DNA from 3 places in the Janthinobacterium leeuwenhoeki genome. Region 3 is predicted to be linked to each of the others. Evidence: predicted binding sites of a transcription regulator. Region 3 holds the regulator's gene; each other region holds the start of a gene.

Region 1 (4,315 bases), on a different contig from region 3:
GATGGAATCACCACCTTTTGCACGCGCATCATCGACGCCACGGCCGATCTGGCCTGCGCCTTCAAGCCGCAGATCGCGTATTTCGGCGCGCTGGGCGCGGAAAAACAGCTGGAAGACATCTGCCGCTACGTGCGCGAGAACTACCCGCATATCCCGCTGATCCTCGACGCGAAACGCGGTGACATCGGCGCCACGGCCACGCAATACGCGCGCGAAGCGTTCGAGCGCTATGGCGCCGACGCCGTCACCGTGAACCCCTACATGGGCGAGGACTCGCTCGACCCTTACCTGGCGTGGCAAGACCGCGGCGTGATCATCCTGTGCCGCACCTCGAACCCGGGCGGCTCGGACCTGCAATTCCTCGACACGGACGGCGTGCCCCTGTACCAGCGCGTGGCGCGCCTGGTGGCCGAGAAATGGAACAAGAATGGCCAGTGCGCGCTCGTCGTCGGCGCCACCTTCCCTGAAGAACTGGCGCAAGTGCGCGCCATCGTCGGCGACATGCCGCTGCTGGTGCCCGGCATCGGCGCCCAGGGCGGCGACATCGCCGCTACCGTCGGCGCGGGCCAGACGGCGAATGGCATGGGTATGATGATCAGCTCTTCGCGCGCCATCATCTACGCCACGCCGCAGGCGGGCGAAGACTGGGCCGACGCGGCGCGCCGCGTGGCCATTGAAACGCGCGATGCGATCAATGCGCATCGTTCGGTTTAAAAAACCCACACCCTAAAGCTGGGGTCAGACCCGCAGGGTCTGACCCCGGGTTTTAATCCCTCTGTGGCGCGACGATTTCCGCATAGTCGTACAACTCTCCCAGAATTTCCTCGCCCCGCTCATCCACCGACTCCGACAGCACGTCGATTTCCGTAAACAGCATCTCGATGGTGCGGGCCCCGCCGTCGCCGTCGAACAATCGGGCGGCGCGGTGCTGTTCCCAGCGCAGGCTTTCCGCTTCGCTCAGAGTGTGCGGGAAATTGCGGGCGCGGTAGCGGAACAGCAATTCCTGCAGGCGCTCGTCGGCAAACGAGGGGCGGGCCGTGGCCAGCTTGGCCGGCGTGTCGCGGCGCAGCGATTCGAGCAGGCGGCGGTCGTCGTTGCTGACGAAACCATTGTACAAATCTTCATCCACGTCCAGCGCCGCATGCGCGCCCGGGCGCTGGAACACTTCGGCCCAGGTCGCATCCATGTTTGGCGCCGTGGCGGCCAGCTGCGCGTTGACCTTCGCCGCGTCCAGATCGATGCCCCATTGCGCGGCCATGGCCGGCGACAAGGTCTTTAAATTGCCGACCAGCATGGGCGACTTGTTCAGGTGCACGCTTTTCACGGGCAGGCGCGTCATGCCTTCCGGCATGGCGTCCTTGCGCGTAAACAATCGCGTGCGGATGGTGTCGGCATCCAGCGCGAACAGTTCGCGCGGGTCGTAGGCGCAATCCCAGACGAGGATTTCATTTTTGTTGCTCGGATGTGTGGCCAGCGGCCAGACGACGCCCAGGCAGCCCCGCTCGGCGGGGAACATGCCCGACACGTGCAGGAAGGGCTGGCGCTCGCCGGCGGCCAGGTGCATGCCCATTTCGCTGGCGACCTTGTCCTTCTTGTGCAGGGCCAGGCAAAATTCGAACAGTTTCGGCTGTTTCTGCTTGATCAGGCGGGCCAGGGCGATGGTGGCGCGCACGTCGGACAGCGCATCATGCGCCGCTTCGTGGACCAGGCCATTGGCCTTGCTCAAGTGTTCCAGCTTAAAACTGGTCTGGCCATCGTCACGCTTCGGCCATTCGATGCCTTCCGGGCGCAGCGCGTGCGTCATGCGCACCACGTCGAGGATGTCCCAGCGGCCGCAATGGTTTTTCCATTCGCGCGCATACGGGTCGATCAGGTTGCGCCAGAACAGGAAACGCGTGACTTCATCGTCGAAACGGATAGTGTTATAGCCCACGCCGATGGTGCCCGGTTCCGAAAAGGCCGCTTCGATGGTGGCGGCGAACTGGTGCTCGGGCACGCCCAGCTGCAGACATTGCTGCGGCGTGATGCCCGTGATCAGGCACGATTGCGGGTCGGGCAGGAAATCATTGGCAGGCTGGCAATACAGCATGATCGGTTCGCCGATCTCGTTGAGGTCCGCATCCGTGCGGATGGCGGCGAACTGGGCCGGGCGGTCGCGGCGCGGCTGGGCGCCAAAGGTTTCGTAGTCGTGCCAAAGGAAAGTCTGGGTAGTCATTGATGGTCGTTGCTTAATTGGTTATCTGGGCCGCTCAAGGAGTCGCTGCTACAGTTTTCTGAAAACCTGCCGATACTACATGAGAGCATGGTCATCATCGCGTTTCCCGCATGGTGGCATATATTGCCCGTTCAAGGAGGTCTATCGTGTCAATTCCCATCGCCGCAAGCGGCAATTCCACCCCTTCCGTGACTTCCGTCAGTACGGGCGTTGCCGGCAAGGACGATAAAGTCCAGCACGGCGTCAAGACTGAAATGAGCGTGAGTGACCGCAGCAAGCTGCAATTGAACGCGTCCATCATGCAGGCCTCGCTGAACGTGTCGATCGGTTCCGAGAACGAGCCGCTGGCGCTGCTGTACAAGACGGCCATCACCAACATCAATGAAGCGCTGAAGGGCCAGTACGGCGAGGACGCGATCCAGAACGAGGCTTCGCAGGATAACAGCGCCGAAGCGACGGCGAGCCGCATTGTATCGCTGTCGACGGGATTTTTTGATGCCTACAAGAAACAGAATCCCGGCATGGACGACGATACGGCCCTGAGCAAGTTCATGGACACCATCAGCGGCGGCATGGAAAAAGGCTTCAAGGAAGCGCGCGATATTCTGGGCGGCTTGAAAGTGTTGCAAGGCGATATAGCCGGCAATATCGACAAGACGTATGCGCTGGTGCAGAAGGGCTACGCGGATTTCATCGCCGCGCACAGCAGCAAGAAGGATGACGCGGCCAAGCCGGCCGACAGCAAGGCTGCCTGAACAATATTACGCCGGAAGCGCCTGAGAATATCAGGTGCTTACGCGGTTGCGGCCCGATGCTTTGGCGCGGTAGAGAGCCGCGTCCGCCGCCGCGATCAACGCTTCGTCGTCCTGTTCCGCCGCCAGACTGGCCACGCCGAAGGAACCCGTGATGTGCGGCAGCGCGCTGCGCATGTCGGCGAAGATGACGGCGTGCTGCATGCGTTCGCACAGGCGCTCGGCCACCCGCAGGGCCACGTGTTCGTTGGTATCGGGCAAGATCACCATCATTTCCTCGCCACCATAGCGCACGGCAAAATCCGTGGGTCGCAGGGCTGCGCCCAGCACTTGCGCGGCGATGCGCAATGCCTGGTCGCCCGCCTGGTGGCCGTGCGTGTCGTTGAAACGCTTGAAATGGTCGAGGTCGATCATCACCAGCGACAGGGGCGATGCGCTGGCGTGGGCCGTGACGATCATGTTTGGCAGCAAGTCGGTCAGCCAGGCGCGGTTGTACAAGCCCGTCAGGCTGTCGACCATCGACAGCTGGCGGTAGAATTCGCCCAGCTTCTGGCGGCGGCGCAGCAGGGCATTCGCGGCGCGGATGCGGAAGGACAGCAGGCGCAGCAGGTTGCGCGCCAGGCCGTTCGATTGCTCGATCAATTCCCAGACGATGGCCGCGTCGATTACCAGCAAGTCGGTTTCTTCCAGGGCGGAAATGGCGGCCAGGTTGCTCGCTTCATCGAGCACCGATTGTTCGCCCACGCTTTCGCCGGGCAAGACCTTGCTGACGGTGCCGTCATCCATGCCCGTGTGGATGTCGGCGGCCACGGCCAGCGAACCGCGCAAGACGATGTACAGACTGGCGCCATGTGTGTCGGCAATGGCTTCGCCCGCTTCGAGGCGCATGACGGGGCAGGGCGCCAGCATGGCTGCCGTGTTGCTGTCCGCTCCATCGCGAAATAACTGTAAATCGCCGATGTTGCAGCCTGAAGCGCCGAAGTTGCCGATCTGTTCCACAATCACACTTTCAAAAATCCGGCGCGCGCGAGCAGGGGGCCGGTAGCTTCATGATAGCGTAAAGCGGCCTTGGCTGTAACGGCAAAGGCTTGCCTGATGTCACTTACTGTGAGAAATACGACAATTATTTCATTGTCGCGTTAATAATCTGGAATGCTTGCTTTTGTGCCATGGATGTTGCTGCAAGCGAAAGGTGGGGCAGATGTGCAAAGGCAGCCTTGAACGGCTGCCTCAGTCTCTGGAAATCCTGCGGGTTGGGGAATTACTCGGCGGTTTCTTCCGCTTCGGCCGTATCGATCACGGCATTTTTGCCGGTGGCATGGCGCTTGCTGTCTTGCAGGCGGCCCAG
Region 2 (4,315 bases), on a different contig from region 3:
GCCATAATTGGCCGCATCGGACGCCTGCGGGTCGAAAAACGGCGGCTGCAAGATGGCGGCCGGGAAGTTCAGCGCATTTTGCAGCGGCAGGTTGACGGCATTGACCAGCTGTGCCGGCATGGCCCAGGCCTTGCGGTCAGGGGACTGGCCCAGCTTGGCCAGCGCCTGGCGATAGTGAAACTGTTCCGCCCGCTGCACATTACCCAGGGCATCGCCGCGCACCACGCGCAAGCCCGCATAGCGGGTCCAGCGTTCCGGATAGCCCACGCCCACGTACAGGGTCTTGAGTTTTTCCTGCGCCTGCGCCTTGGTGGCCGGCGCCATCCAGTCCAGCTTGTCGATGCGGCGCGAGAAGGCGGCGACGATATTCGTCACCATGTCTTGCACGCGGGCTTTCGATTCAGGCGGGAAATAGCGTTCCACATACAGCTTGCCGACGGCGTCGCTCAGGGCCGCATTCGTCGCGGCCAGCGCCCGCTTGCTGCGCGGTGACTGCTGCGGCGTGCCGCTCAGGGCGCTGCCATAGAAGACAAAGCGCTGCTCGGCAGCCGCCTTCGGCAAGGTGCTGCTGAAATGGTTGATGGCGTGGAAGGCGAGGAAATCTTTCCACGTGGCCAGCGGCACGCTCGCCACCAGCGCGGCGCTGCCCGTCATGGCTGACGGATGCCAGACGATGAAATCCGTCTGCTGGCCCAGGCCGGCCGCCTGGAAGAAGGCTTTCCAGTCCAGTCCCGGCGCCTTGCTGGCGAAGTCGGCGGCGCGCCACGCGTTATTGCCCTTGGCGACATCGGCCGAATCCTCGCGGCTGGCGTGACTCGCAGCAATTTGCTGCTCCAGCGCAAACACGCGCGCGGCGCGGGCCGGCGCATCGCTGTAGCCGGCTTGCTGGAGCATGGCGGCGATATGCGCCTGGTAGCCCGTGCGCAAGCCCTGCATGCGGGCGCTGTCGCCCTGATAGAAGGCGCGGTCGGGCAAGCCCAGTCCGCCCTGCAGCAGGTAGGCCACATTGCGCGTGGTGTCGTTCAAGTCTTGCGCCACCCACAGGCCAAACAGATTTTCCGTATAAAAATTGGTGGCGTTGAGCGGATCGACATCGGCGCGCAAGCTCTCGCCCAGCGCGCGGGCCAGTCCTGCCTGGTCGCGTATGCCATTGATCTTTGTCAACAAGGGCTTGATCGGGGTCCAGCCTTTTGCCTCGATAGCCGATTCATCCATCCAGGAACGGTAAAAATCGCTGACCTGGCGCGCTGCCGCGTCCGTCTGTGGAGCCGTCGCCAGGCCTTCAACGAGGCCGATGATGCGCTCGTTGGTCGCGTTGGAGAGCATGGCGAACGAACCCCAGCTACTGCGGTCGGCGGGAATGGCCGTGCCGCGCAGCCAGTCACCGTTCACATAGTCATAAAAGTCGTCGCCGGGCAAAGCCCGGGGGGCAGCGGGGGCAGCGAGGGCAGCAGCGTCTGCGGCCGCTTGCTGGCCAAGCGCCTGGAGCGGCAAACCGGTCAGCGAGACGCCGGCCAGGACGAGGACGATGGCAGCCTGGACTGGCGTCCGGAGCCAGGGGAAACGCAAACCGTGCATGGCGATCCTTTCGATGAAAACAAGCAAAATCATAGCCTGAAATGATACCTTTTTCGCCTGCGGACAAACGGCTAGGCGGACGATTCCGGTGGCCAGCCAAAACCATCCACACTATTTTCACTTTTTTTTCAAAAACACCCTCAAGTTCCCGCCGAACCTGCCGTTAATCTAGACAAGCGGTAATCCATTCACTAGTTACGGGTGTGCTCATGACCTCCAACGACGTTCTCTCGATGTATGAAAATATTGCAGGAATGACCAATAAAATGGTCGTGGCCGCACGTTCGAGCGACTGGGATGGCTTGGACGCCCTGGAAAACCAGTGCGCCAGCGCCGCCAGCCCGACCTTGACGGGCAAGGTGCCCGCCCTGGCCGGCGCCTCGCGCCAGCGCAAGATCGACTTGCTCAAGCAAATCCTGGCCAATGACCGCGAAATCCGCAGCATCACGGAAGCGTGGATGACGCAGTTGCCGAACGCCATGCAGGGCTCGCGCGCCCGCATGTAAATAAGCAAGCTTGCCGCGCCAGAAACAAAAAAAGCACCCGTGGGTGCTTTTTTTACGTCTGCCGCCGTGCCGGGGAAGCGCGGCATCTGCGGCGCCCGGCAAGCAGGGAGGGGAATTTGGAAGGCGAGCCCCAGGTATCTCCTGGCGTCGCCTCGCTGCCGGTTGCATCCGGCGTTCGCGAGCACATCGTCGGCATCGCAAACCGCTTCCAGACCCAGGCGTTTATGCAACGCTACACCTGTTTGTCGCGCCACACTATCGTTGGTGACTGCGCAGGCTGGGACTGTTTTTGTCGTAGAGCAAGTCCACTGAGTTAATCATATCACCATCTTTTAAAAATAGGCAACACAATAGACACGCATTTTTCTGTCTTTTTTGAATATCTTTTTTTATATCAAATTTGAGCGCGCCTTGCAGTAGCCTTAACGCGAGAATGGCTCCGGCTCCGGAGCAGCCTGCGCCCCATCTTCCACGGCCTCCGTCAGCACGGGCGCATCCTTCTTCTTGCGGCCGAACGGCTTGCGCAGCAAGACCCAGTATTTCGACGGCGCGCCCGGCGCGGCTGCCGGCTTGCGCTTGCGCACGATATACACGATGACCGCCGTCAGCAACAGGAAGACCAGAGTAGCGATGCCGAGCCACAGCAAGCCGTTGCCCCCCGCCTTCTTTTCCTTCGCGCCCGCTGGCGGCACCAGGGGCTTGGGCTTGGCATGCGGCGCCTGCACCTCGGCCGGCGCGGCAGCAGGCGCAACGGCGGCGGCGACGGGCAGCGCCAGCGCCTTTTGCAAGGCACCGATTTTGCCCTCCAACTCCCCGAGCTTGTCATTCAGGGCTGCGTTTTTCTCGTCCAATGCCACGCACGCTTGCGCCTGCCCGGCATCCGCCTGCGGTGCGCAAGCAGCGACGGGCGCCGTGGCGCGGCGCAATGGCGTCGGGCGCAACGCGGGGGCAGCCGGCGGGGGCGCGGCGGGCGGCGGTACGAACATGCGCGCCGGGCGCACGAGGCCCTCGGCGCGCGCGCGGGCCGCCAGCGCGGCAGCGTCGGGCGACGGCGCGACGGCTGCAGCGCGCGGCTGCGGCACGGGCATAAGCACAGGTGCGGACACAGGAATGACTGGCCTGGCTGGCGCACTGACGGCAGCGGCAACAGGCGGGGCCGGCGTCAGCCACACGGTGCCCAGGCGCACGATGGCGCCACTGCCATGGCCCAATAACAAATACAAATGCACGTGACCGGCCTGGATCGCTTGCCGGGTAGCCACGCGCACATAGTGCCGGCCACCGCGTTCCAGCGGGCTGATCGTCAAAGTCTGCAGGGCTGGATCCATGCCGATGCCGCCACCGCGGTACACATCGGGCGAGGCCAGGCGCACGGCCACGCCACTGACTTCCTCGGGCGCCAGGGCCGTCAGTTCGATTTCGGCCAGCAGAGGCTGGCCCACATGCGACAGCACCGCCATCTCGCCCAGTTCGGCCGCCATGACGGGCGGCGAGGCCAGGCTGGCGGCGGCGCACGCGATCAAGGTCCAACGGGGAAGGATGCTGCTCTGCATGGACTGATCGCTTTGATAACAAGATAAGAAGGGTAGCTCGCCTGTCTTTAACGGCAGGAAATCGCAAAAATATAGATGGCCCAAGGAAAAAATGATGCAATACAGCATCATCCTGTGCCTTTTTAACGCCTGGAGTACACTCGATCCACCTCCATCGATGAAAGGGATGTCATGAGTAGCAGAATCGAACGCGACAGTTTCGGCCCGATCGACGTACCCGCCGACCGGCTCTGGGGAGCGCAAACGCAGCGCTCGCTCGAACACTTCCATATCTCCACGGAAAAGATGCCGCCCGAACTGATCGCCGCCCTGGCCACCGTCAAGCGCGCGGCCGCCCACGTCAACCTGGAGCTGGGTCTATTGGATGGCAAGAAAGCCATCGCCATCACGCAGGCGGCCGACGAAGTACTGTCCGGCAAGCACGACGGGGAATTCCCGCTGGCCGTCTGGCAGACGGGCTCCGGCACGCAAAGCAATATGAACATGAACGAAGTGCTGGCCAACCGTGGTTCCGAGCTGATCGGCGGCTTGCGGGGCGCCGAGCGCCTGCTGCACCCGAATGACGACGTCAACCTGGGCCAGTCCTCGAACGACATCTTTCCCACCGCCATCCACGTGGCGGCCGCGCTGTCCGTCGCCAACACGGTCTTGCCGCCGCTGCGCCAGTTGCGCGCCACC
Region 3 (4,315 bases):
CGGCGTAGTTGCCGCCCGCCTGCAAGGCCTGCACGCGTGGAATTTCATAGCGCTCGGCGCCGATGGACATCGGGATGGGCGCCGGCAGCGGCGCGCCCAGTGCGTCGCGCGTGGAGACGCGCAAATGGTTCGACAGGGCCATCCAGTCGAGGCCGTAGCTGCCGAAGGCCTTGGCCAGTACCTTGTCCAGCGTCTGGCTGACATCGGCGTCGGCCGATTGGGTGGTGTGGGTATGCAAATCGCCGGCGATCCAGCGACCGGCGGGTAACGGTGGCACGCTGCCAGCGGGATCGCTATTGCCGCCGCAAGCGGCAACGCCCAGGAGGATGGCAATGGCCGAAGGAAGCAACATTTTGGAGTAAGACATGGGTTAAACCTGGAAGCTGAAAAGAAGTGCGACAGCCTAGCATTCCAGTATGACCAGCGAATGACATGGGCCTGGCCCTGCCGGACTAGCGCCGGCCCGAAAGCCAGTCCTAGTTGGCCGGCGGCGCCGTCGGCACTTCCGTCACCGTTTCGGGAATGCCGGACAAAATCGTCACGGCGACCCTGCGGTTGCGCGCGCGTCCTTCCCCGGTGTCGTTGGGTGCCACGGGGATGTTGTCGGCGTGGCCCACGGCCGTCAGACGCGACGCCTTGACGCCGCTGGCGATGAACAAGCGCACCACGGCGCTGGCGCGCGCGGCCGACAATTCCCAGTTCGAGGCAAAATTGGAATTGCTGATCGGCTGCACGTCCGTATGCCCTTCCACCTGCACGTCGTGCGTATCGTCCTTGAGCAGCACGGCGACGGCGCGCAAGGCCTGGTCCGACTCCGTCGTCAGGCGCGCCGCGCCCGGATCGAACAGCACGCTGGCATTGATTTCCACGCTCACGCCGCGGCTCGTCTGCGTCACGCGGACTTTACCCTCTTTGACCAGTGGCGCCAGGGTGGAGGTCAGGTCCTGCGCCAGGCGCGTCATGTGTTCGCGCTCGCGGCGGATGGCTTCCGCGCGGCGTTTCAGGGCGGGATTCGGCAGCGGGATCGCTTGCGGTGCTTCCATGATGATGGGTGGCGCACCCTTTTCCAGGCTGAAGGCCTGGCCGATGGCATTCTGGAAAACGCGGTATTTACCTTCATTGACTTGCGAAATCGCATACATCACGACGAAAAAGGCGAACAGCAAGGTGATGAAGTCGGCATACGAGATCAGCCAGCGGTCCTGATTGTCCGGTTCCTCATCATACTTCCTGCGCGCGCGCCGCATCATGCTCAGTGCTCGTGCAGCAGGCTGGCCACGCGCTCTTCGATGATGCGCGTGTGGTCGCCCGTGGCGATGTCGTACAGCACGGCGGCCGTGATTTCGTATTGCAGCACGCGGCGCGAGACGATGGCCTTGAGTTTATTGGCCACCGGCAGGAACAGCAGATTGGCCAGGCCCACGCCATAGATGGTCGAGACAAACGCCACGGCGATGCCGCTGCCTAATTTGCTGGGGTCGGTGAGGTTTTCCATCACGTGGATCAGGCCCAGCACGGCGCCCAGGATACCGATGGTGGGCGAATAGCCAGCGGCAGACTCCCACACCTTGACGGCCTGGCGTTCGGCCAGCTCATAGGCGGAAATTTCCACGTCGAGCAGCTGGCGCAGCTTGTCGGGCGCGATGCCGTCGACGATCATCCGCAAACCCTTGGCGTTGAAACGGTCGGCAGTGTTTTCCATCAGGCGTTCAAGCGCCAGCGGGCCGTCGCGGCGCGCCGTCAGGCTCCATTGCCCGATGTCGCGCGCCAGCGCGGCGCGCGTGTCGGCAGGCGGCAGGAACACCCAGCGCAGCATTTCCAGGCCGCGCACGAAGGTGCGCAGCCGCGTTTGCAGCAGCACGGCGCCGAAGGTGCCGATGACCACGATGGCAAAGGCGGCCGGCTGCAGCAGGGAGGCCATCTTGCCGCCTTCCAGTGCCTGGCCGACCAACAGGCCCGCCAGCGCCAGCGCCAGCCCGATTACGCTGGACCAGTCCACGCCTGCTCCCTCAAGGTTGCGCGCAGGCGCGCGACGGCCTGGGTATGCAGCTGCGAGACGCGCGATTCGGACACGCCCATCACCGCGCCGATCTCCTTCAGATTCAGCTCTTCTTCGTAATACAGGCCCATGAGTATTTTCTCGCGTGGTGGCAGCGCGTCGATGGCATCGATCACGGATTGCCGGAAATCGGTATCGAGCAGGGAACGCAAGGGGTCGCTGTCCTCGTCCACGCAATGGCGGTCGAGGAAGCTGTCATTGCCGTCCGGGTCATGAAAGTCTTCGTAGTACACCAACTGGTGGCCGCCGCCGTCGCCCAGCATTTCCTGGTAGTCGGCCAGCGACATCTTCAGCAGTTTCGCCACTTCCGACTCCGTCGGCGGGTGGCCCAGGCGCTGCTGCAAGGTGCTCATCGCCTCTTCGATCTTGCGCATGTTCTGGCGCATGCTGCGCGGCAGCCAGTCGCTGGTGCGCAATTCGTCAAGCATGGCGCCGCGGATGCGCAGCACGGCATACGTCTCGAATTGCGCGCCATGCGTTTCTTCATAGCGGCTGATGGCATCGAGCAGGCCGATCATGCCGGCCTGGATCAGGTCATCGACCTCGACCGAAGGCGGCAATTTCGCCTTCATATGGTGCGCCAGACGCTTCACCAGCGGAATGTGCTCCGTCAGCAAATAGTCCTTGTTCGATTTCCCTTTGACCGTGTACATAGGCTGCTTATTGTTTTCTTATCTTATCTGGTGCTACGGTTCGATTCAGGCGCTGAACTGGTGCGGGCTCCCCGTCTGGTACAAGGTGCCGCCGAGCACCGGCGACGCCGAACGGGCCAGCCGCTCGGCCAGTCCGCGAAACGCCACCGAAGCGCCCGCCAGCGGAAACGCATCGACCACGCTGCGGCCCAGCCGCGCCGCGCGATGCAGATATTCATCGGCAGGCACCGAGCCCATCGAGGTCAGCTTCACGGCCAGGTAGCGGCTCGCCGCCTGCGTCATATTATCGTATACCACTTTTGCCTCGGATTCGGAAGCGCCCGTGACGAGAATGCCGAACGGACGGCGTCCCAGTTCCTGGCTCAGGCGCTTGATCAGGCAGTACGCCGCCTTGATCGAGGTGGCGCTGGTAGACACTTGCACGACGATATCGGACGAAGCCATCAGCGGCACGGGGAAGCAATCGCCCTCGTCGGCCACGACGCCGTCGACCAGCACGATGCCGCTCTGGCGCGCCAGCACGTCGAAAGTCTTGCCCAGGCGGCGCAGTTCGTCCTCGCCCGCATAGTCCATGCTGTCCATCAAATGGTTGCGCGCGCCCAGGCTGGCCACGCCAAAGCCTTGCTGCACCTGGTGGATGACCTGGTTCAAGGCGCATTGCTGGCGCGCCACGTCGCGCAGGCTGGCGCCGTGCGCCAGTCCCAGGCGCGCAGCCACGCCATCGCTGCCGCCGCTGGCGTCGAGCAGCAGCACGTCATTGCCGCCGTAGACAAGCGAGGCGCCCAGGTTGACCAGCATGGCGCCCTTGTCGTCCTGCGGCGTAGCCGAGAGGAATGTCATGACGCGCGGCTGCGGGCCGGCCAGCATGCGGCGCAAGCCTTCGGCCTGGTCGAAATCGAAATTAGCCAAGGCGCACCCCGCGCGCTTCATTGTTGCGGGCGGCTGCCTGTGCCATCAAGAGCGGCAGTTCGGCATCGGAAAACTGCGTCGCCGCCGCATCGCGCTTGAGCTTGAAGGCGCGGTCGATCAGGTAGCCGCGGTCGGCCAGGTACAGGTCTTCCGGCACGCGCTGGCCGTTCGACACATAAAACAGGTTCAGTTTCTGGCGGATCACCACGTCGAGCACATTGCCGATCGAGGCCGCTTCATCGAGCTTGGTCATGATACAGCCGGCCAGGCCGCTGCCCTGGTAGGCGCGCACCACTTCGTTCAACGTTTCCTGCGTCGCCGTCGAGTTCAGGCACAGCAAACGTTTCACGTCCGCGCCGGCGCCTGACAGCATGGCCACCTGTTCCGTGACCATCTGGTCGCGCTGGCTCACGCCCACCGTATCGATCAGCACCGTGTGCTTGTTCTTGAGCTCCTTCAGAGCGATGCGCAAGTCCGCCTCATCCTTCACCGAATGCACCATCACGCCGAGGATCTTGCCGTAGATGCGCAGCTGTTCATGCGCGCCGATACGGTAGGCATCCGTGGTGATCAGGGCCAGCTTTTCCGGGCCGTGGCGCATGACGCAGCGGGCCGCCAGCTTGGCCGTGCTGGTGGTCTTGCCGACACCGGTCGGGCCCACCAGGGCAAACACGCCGCCCTGCTCCAGCATGGC

What was found. Region 3 encodes FliA, which starts transcription of late flagellar genes. Its sites were predicted from a motif close to CTAAAGTTTNNNNNNNNNNNGCCGNTA; they were not measured.
Region 1: a site for FliA is predicted at 2,264-2,290, ahead of ACQ4WS_RS03480 (DUF5610 domain-containing protein). Genes of this name have one in related genera too.
Region 2: a site for FliA is predicted at 1,718-1,744, ahead of ACQ4WS_RS03820 (flagellar protein FliT). Genes of this name have one in related genera too.

The regions. Positions count from the first base shown of each region.
Region 1 is NZ_JBNYXT010000003.1:33,232-37,546, forward strand. It holds gene pyrF (orotidine-5'-phosphate decarboxylase) at 1-714, shown strand, start outside; gene sbcB (exodeoxyribonuclease I) at 767-2,215, opposite strand; gene ACQ4WS_RS03480 (DUF5610 domain-containing protein) at 2,362-2,970, shown strand; gene ACQ4WS_RS03485 (GGDEF domain-containing protein) at 3,001-3,966, opposite strand; gene ACQ4WS_RS03490 (HPF/RaiA family ribosome-associated protein) at 4,229-4,315, opposite strand, start outside.
Region 2 is NZ_JBNYXT010000003.1:100,480-104,794, reverse strand. It holds gene ACQ4WS_RS03825 (M13 family metallopeptidase) at 1-1,578, opposite strand, end outside; gene ACQ4WS_RS03820 (flagellar protein FliT) at 1,788-2,084, shown strand; gene ACQ4WS_RS03815 (type IV pilus assembly protein FimV) at 2,507-3,637, opposite strand; gene fumC (class II fumarate hydratase) at 3,809-4,315, shown strand, end outside.
Region 3 is NZ_JBNYXT010000014.1:100,666-104,980, reverse strand. It holds gene ACQ4WS_RS13520 (CehA/McbA family metallohydrolase domain-containing protein) at 1-367, opposite strand, end outside; gene motD (flagellar motor protein MotD) at 477-1,247, opposite strand; gene ACQ4WS_RS13510 (flagellar motor protein) at 1,253-1,999, opposite strand; gene ACQ4WS_RS13505 (RNA polymerase sigma factor FliA) at 1,981-2,712, opposite strand; gene ACQ4WS_RS13500 (MinD/ParA family ATP-binding protein) at 2,758-3,621, opposite strand; gene flhF (flagellar biosynthesis GTPase FlhF) at 3,614-4,315, opposite strand, start outside.